2 regions of the Hominisplanchenecus murintestinalis genome follow, and region 1 is predicted to be linked to the other one. Evidence: riboswitches for the same ligand, from Rfam matches in the RefSeq annotation. Region 1 holds a riboswitch; the other holds the start of a gene.
What was found. Region 1 has a riboswitch for cobalamin ahead of NFR99_RS01065 (complex I 24 kDa subunit family protein). Riboswitches for the same ligand answer to the same signal wherever they lie in the genome.

Region 1 (3,408 bases):
CTCTGTGATGGCATGTTTCAGCCTTGATACAGACATGGGATATTCTGCACGCACATATATGTATCCGTTTGCAGAGCCTACCGCATACCCTGCAATCATCATTCCTTCTATCAGTTTATAAGGGTCGCCCTCCATCACAGAACCATCCATGAATGCCCCCGGATCGCCTTCGTCACCATTACAAACCACATAGCGCTCGTTCTCCGGCTGGCTGGCTGCCTGTTTCCATTTCCGTCCTGCCGGGAAACCGCCGCCGCCCCGTCCCCGCAGCCCTGAACGGTCGACAGCATCTGCGACTTCTTCCGGCGTCATCTCAAACAACGCTTTCTGGAATGCCTGAAAACCGCCGCCAGCCAGATATTCGTCAAAGGATTCTGCGTCAAACTTTCCGCAGTTTTCCAATACGACTCTTGTCTGTTTCGATATAAACGGAATCTCCTCCGGGCTTTTGTAGCGAAAGCCTTTCTGTTCATATAAAAGGCTTTCTACCACATCATCCCCTTCTACAGAACGTTCAAAAATTTCTTTACAATTGCTTAGCTGAACCTTCGTATACTGTACAATTTTATCTCCTTTTTGGATACGCACCAGGGGGCCCAGTTCACATACGCCCTGGCATCCTGTCTTCTTCACTCCCAGGTGAGCTTTGTCATCATGCGGCCGGAAATCCACGGTTACCTCTGGAGTATCTTTTGCGATTTTCAGAAACTCTTCATAAATCTTCTGAGAACCAGTCGCAATACATCCTGTTCCTGAGCAGACAAGGATTCTGCAGGCATAGGAAGCCATTTCCTGCTCCGCTGCTTCACGGCTCTTTCTTAATTCTTCCCTGTTTTCAATCATCTGCATCACCTCTCAATTCTCGAATCAGCTCCAGTACTTTTTCCGGCGTCATGCGGGGATGGACGTCCTCATTTACCATAACCGCAGGCGCCAGCCCGCACGCCCCGAGGCAGGAGACCGTTTCTACTGTAAACATCATGTCATCCGTCGTGTGTTTCTTTGCACTCAGCCCAAGCTCTTTTTGAAATGCCTCCAGGATAGGAATCGATTTCCTCACATGACAGGCTGTACCATCGCAGACCTTTATGATATATTTCCCCTTCGCTTCAAAAGAAAAATTCTCATAAAATGTGGCAACACTGTAAGCTTTGGCTTCTGTGATTCCAATCTGCCCTGCGACATAGGTGAGTAATTCTCCCGGCAGATAACGGTATATACCCTGGATATCCTGCATAATTGGAATCAGCGAAGCAGGCTTTTTTCCATAAAAAGCAATAATTTCATCTGCCTTTTCATAATAAGTTTGATCCAGCATTGTCTTGCCTCCTTTAGATAGATTTTCGTAACAACTTATGTTTCCTATTATACTTTATATTTGCAGTTTTCACAATAATATTTTTCGAATTATCATTTGATTTCGCTGCTATTTTTCTAATTTTTTATCAATATACGTGATTTTTTTAACAAAAATACAGCACACCCTCGCTTCTGCCTGTAATACCAATCAGAAAGCTTCGGATGTGCTGTGCACTGCTTAGGAACAGGCTGCGGAATACCTGTTCCCGAAGGAGGTAGTTCAAGCTGCGGCTCTATAGGAACCTCAGCTTTTTTTGTGTATTTAATAAAAACGCAGCGAGAATCATTCACTAAGTAAAAACATGCCTGCTTACCCTTGCAGACATTTAACGCAGGACATACCTCTTATGTCCTGAATGGATGTTAAACTTTACGCGGAAGCCCATCTCACATATAAAGCAGGTTTCCTGACTTACAGATCATTACGCTGTCCCGCCTTCTCACAAATGGGTATGCAATGGACTTATGGAACAGAATTCCCTGAATACAGTGACCGGATCGCTCAGGACTCTCACCTGATTCCCTTTTCAGGAGCAAATACCCCTGCACTTCATATGGCAATATTAAATTACACATCTATATCCTACTAGCCTGGTAGTAATTTGTCAATCTTTATTTTTTATGATTGGTTTTAAGAAAATCATGAATCGTAAAAATTCCCCGCAGCCATTTAAACGCCGCGGGGAATTTTCTAAAACATCAGTTCCATCAGTAATCCTGCTATTTACTTGCCTTCTCTGCCGCTTCTACTACATGCCCTACCAGCACGGAGGTAGTTACGCTTCCAACGCCGCCAGGTACGGGAGTGATGGCATCTACGATTGGCTCTACTTTTGCATAGTCTACGTCACCGCAGAGTTTTCCTTCTTCATTTACATTGATACCTACGTCAATAATAATCTGTCCCGGCCTTACATAAGAATCGTCAACTACTCCTGCGCGTCCGGCAGCCACGATTACGATATCGGCCTCTTTTACTACAGACGGCATATCTACAGTCCTCGTGTGGCATACGGTCACAGTCGCATTTTTCTTAATCAGCATCATGGCGGCAGGTTTTCCTACAACCAGAGAACGTCCTACAACCACCGCCTTTTTCCCCGTGCAGTCAATTCCGTAGTAATCCAGAATTTCCATACATGCCTGCGGCGTACATGGCGGATAACCCAGGTCTTTTCCTGTAAATACGCCGGCCATAGAGCCGTCTGTCATACAGTCTACGTCTTTTGCCGGGTCAAGCGCCTGCTCAATCTCATTCTGATTTAAATGTTTCGGGAGAGGACGGAATAAAAGTACTCCGTGGACAGATTCATCGTTGTTCACTTCGTCAATTACTGCAAGCACCTGCTCCTGCGTTGCATCTGCCGGAAGAAGGTATTTCTTATATTCCACGCCCAGCTTCTCGCAGCGCTTTGTAGCTCCCCTTTCATATGACAGGTCGCTCTCGTTTTCACCGACACGCACAATTCCAAGCGTTGGCTTAATTCCTTTTTCATTCAGCTTCTGGGCTTTTGCAATAATGCGCTCATTCAGAGCCGCTACGACTTCTTTTCCTAACAATTGTTTTGCCATGTTCCCTCTCCTTTTATTTCAATCTTCCAAGTACGCTGTTAAAGATTTCTTCTGCTTTCTTCGGATATTCCGCAAGCATAGCGTCAGCTTTTTTATTTAACTCTTCTGCATATTCTCTGTTTTTCATGGATTTTGTATTGATATATACGTTCAGGGAAGCGCCCTCAAGCGCTGCTTTGCAGAACGCTGCTCCAACTCCGGCGTCGCTGATTGCCAGCGCGGAACCTTTTGCGGCAAATTCGGCGATAATGTCGATAGCTTCGCAGCATTTCTCCATGATTTCCATCGGAACAGAGCAGGCGTCTTTCAGCACGATTTCCATAACTCTGGCTTTCTCGGCCTTTTCCTCTTCTGTCTCTCTTGGCATTCCGTATGCTTTTGAAAGCGGTTCAAATACCTCCGCATCCCTCTCAATCAGCGTCAGCAAGTCAGCCTGGAGCTTATCGCATTTTGCTTTCAGCTCATACATCTCTGCTT
Region 2 (3,408 bases), on a different contig from region 1:
GCGCAGGTTCAGATCCTCCACAGCTTCTTTCTTAATATCCCGGATTCTGGGAATCAAATCATGACCGTCATACCAGTTGTAAAATTCCTCCTGCTGTTCCGCAAGGATCACGCCCGCTTTATCCATCGACGCCTGCATTTTAGGAGAAAGTGTGTTAATTTTAAAACTGTCTATATCATAGAGCGTGACATTCGGAAGCGTCCCTGCAGAAGGCTCGATATCCCTGGGGACTGCCAAATCAATCAAAACCATATGTCCCGGAATATCCTCTTCCTCCAAAAGCTGCCTCGTCAACGTATAATTCGGGCTTGCCGTCGCGCTGACCGCCAGATCGCACTTCGGCAGAAATTCCATTCTGTCCCCGTAGTTAATCCTGTCGCAGCCCTTCGGAATGCTCACGATACCGCTTCGGTACTGCCTCACGGTTACGGTAACATCCGCCCCCGCTTCTTTAAGTGCAAGCGCCGCCAGTTTTCCCATTTCCCCGTTCCCGATTACCATACAGGTCTTTCCCCGCAGAGAAAAACCCTGGTTTTCCAGACAATCCAGCGCCTGATGGATAACCGAAATATTTCCCCTGGAAAAACTTACTTCTGTTTTCACCCTCTTTGCGGCCGTCACTGCCATGCGAAACAGCACCTCCAGCACATTATCCGTACAATAAGCTTCCCTGGCAAGCGCCAGGGCGTCCTTCACCTGGGTAAGAATCTGATCCTCCGCCAGAATCTGAGATTTCAGCCCGCTGGCAAGGTAAAAAAGATGCTCTACCGCCTCTTTCCCTGTCCTCTGTACAAAATACTCCCGGAATTCCCCCGGAACTTTCTCTTTCTCCCGGCAGAGAAACTCATACAGGGAACCCTGCCACTCCTCCTGCGCGCTTGCCCAGATTTCCATCCGGTTGCAGGTAGACAAAATGATACATCCCAGGACGCCCTGCTCGCTTTTCAGGCGTTCCATAGCCGTGGCCGCATTCTTTTTCGTAAAGGAAAAGCCCGCCCGGATGTCCACAGAAGCCCTGTTGTAGTCAATTCCAATCATGGAAATACCCATCGTTTTCAATCTCCCATATCTTTCGTTTCTCCGTCCGCGCGCCCATACGCTTACCTGCGCCCGGATTTTGCTTTTTCCATCTTAGCATAGAATTCTTTGGGGTTCAACTATGGATACGGAATCGAGCGCCAAATCCCAGTTGACAAAACCCTCAAGTATGCTACAATGAAAAAAGAATTGAATGTATAGGGTGCCTGCACTTCTATAAAGAAGTCCGGGAGAATAGGAAAGTTGAGTGAAAAGCTCACACGGTCACGCCGCTGTATGGACGGAGCTGCATCTCATTTACGCCACTGGGAAACTGGGAAGGCGGGATGCAGCGTTGATGCCGAGTCAGAAGACCTGCCCTGTGCACGCGATTTACACAGGTTACGAACGATGGCCTTGTGTAAGAACATGCTGGCTCATAGCATTAGTTTTGTCGTGTCGGAAAACTGATGGAACCTCTTGTTCTTCTGATAGCCTGTCGGAGAAATCCTGCAGGTTTTTTTGTTTCATAGAAAAATATTTTCCTATGAAACAAAAGCGATGCGCAGCTGCGCGCGCAGAACAAAAGTATACAAAGCACACTTTTGTTCTATTCAAACTATTTTTGTAAAATCAGAAAGGAGAAGAAAATGAGTAAAAAACAGAAACAAATCATCGCTTTGGCAGGTGTTTTCGCACTCACCTTCGGCATTGTCCCCAAAGTAAACGCCATGCACGTTATGGAGGGCTACCTTCCGGGAGGATTCTGTATCGCATGGGGCGCGCTCTGCCTGCCTTTCCTTGCGGCAGGATTTCTATCTATTAAAAAAACCTTAAACGAACACAGAAACCTGATTACCCTGCTGGCTATGTCCGGTGCTTTCGTGTTCGTCATTTCCTCGCTGAAAATTCCGTCTGTGACAGGTAGCTGCTCCCACATGACAGGAACAGGTCTTGGCGCGATTTTATTCGGGCCTTCCGCAGTTTCCATTTTAGGCCTGATCGTCCTGCTCTTCCAGGCAATCCTTCTGGCGCACGGCGGGCTTACCACGATTGGAGCCAACACTTTTTCGATGGCGATTGCCGGACCTTTTGTTTCCTACGGAATTTACGTTCTGTGCAAAAAGATGAACATCAATAAAAAAGCCGGCGTCTTTCTTGCCGCTACACTCGGCGATCTGTTTACATACTGCGTAACCGCCTGCCAGATGGCGCTGGCGCACAATGCGGACACAACGTTCGGCGCGGCTCTTGGCAAATTTCTGGTCGTCTTTGCGCCGACACAGGTTCCTCTTGCCATTATTGAAGGAATCCTCACAGTCATCATCGTTATGGGACTGGAAACTTATGCAAAACCGGAGCTTCGTGCAATCGGATATATAAAGGAGGCGAAATAAAATGAAGAAAACCGTTATCGCAGCAATCATTGCCGTTCTCTTAATTGCGTTTGTGCCATTATTTGCACTGAAGGACGCCGAATTTGGCGGCTCCGACGACGCCGGAAGCCAGGTGGTAGAAGAAGTCGATTCTTCCTATGAACCGTGGGCGGCGCCTGTTCTTGAAAAGATTCTCGGCGGCGAGCTTCCGGGCGAGGTAGAAAGCCTTCTCTTCTGTGTGCAGACGGGTATCGGCGTGGGCATTATTGCCTTTGTCATGGGACGTTTTGTTGAGCGCAAGAAATGGATGAAAGAATAACCGCATTTTCCTGGTGAAAGGAGTTTCCTATGATAATCATTGACAAGCTTTGTTACAATTCCAGGCTTAGATATGAAAATGCCAGTGAAAAGTTTGCCTTTGCAATGATTACACTGTTCATTTGTGTAATGAGTCGTTCCATTGCCGTGGCATGTATTGTGTTATCCGTTACAGGGATTCTTACCGTCTGCAAGGGGGGAATCCCTGTTTCCCGTTATCTCCATTTTTTAACGGTTCCCCTGGCATTTTTACTAATGAGCACCCTTGCGATTCTGCTGCACATCCGGCGTACGCCTATGGACTTCTTCGCGGTTCCCATCGGCGGCTGGTATCTCACTTCCAGCGTACATTCTTTTTTGTATGCCTTGCAGTTGATTCTCACCGCCCTGTCAGCAGTTTCCTGCCTGTATTTTCTTTCTTTTACAACGCCAATACCGGACATTCTGGAGGTGCTGCGTAAGCTACGCTGCCCGAAGCTGCTGATTGAACTGATGCTTCTCATTTACCGTTTCATTTTTGTACTCCTGGAAACTGCCTCGGCCATCCGCACTTCCCAGGACTGCCGTCTCGGAAACCGAGATTATAAAACAGCCCTGAAATCCTTTGGTATGCTTGGCTCTATCCTGATGATACGGGCGGTCAGCCGCTCTAACCAGCTATATGACGCTATGGAAGCCAGATGCTATGACGGCTCTA

Region 2: another riboswitch for cobalamin. It lies ahead of NFR99_RS05555 (energy-coupling factor ABC transporter permease); the one in region 1 lies ahead of NFR99_RS01065 (complex I 24 kDa subunit family protein).

Annotation. Positions count from the first base shown of each region.
Region 1 is NZ_CALPCM010000001.1:232,885-236,292, forward strand. Features, by position in the region: gene NFR99_RS01060 (NADH-ubiquinone oxidoreductase-F iron-sulfur binding region domain-containing protein) at 1-843, opposite strand, end outside; gene NFR99_RS01065 (complex I 24 kDa subunit family protein) at 836-1,318, opposite strand; cobalamin riboswitch at 1,740-1,927, opposite strand; gene NFR99_RS01070 (bifunctional 5,10-methylenetetrahydrofolate dehydrogenase/5,10-methenyltetrahydrofolate cyclohydrolase) at 2,080-2,931, opposite strand; gene NFR99_RS01075 (cyclodeaminase/cyclohydrolase family protein) at 2,945-3,408, opposite strand, start outside.
Region 2 is NZ_CALPCM010000009.1:81,943-85,350, reverse strand. Features, by position in the region: gene hemA (glutamyl-tRNA reductase) at 1-1,050, opposite strand, end outside; cobalamin riboswitch at 1,222-1,414, shown strand; gene NFR99_RS05555 (energy-coupling factor ABC transporter permease) at 1,668-2,414, shown strand; gene NFR99_RS05550 (energy-coupling factor ABC transporter substrate-binding protein) at 2,416-2,712, shown strand; gene cbiQ (cobalt ECF transporter T component CbiQ) at 2,742-3,408, shown strand, end outside.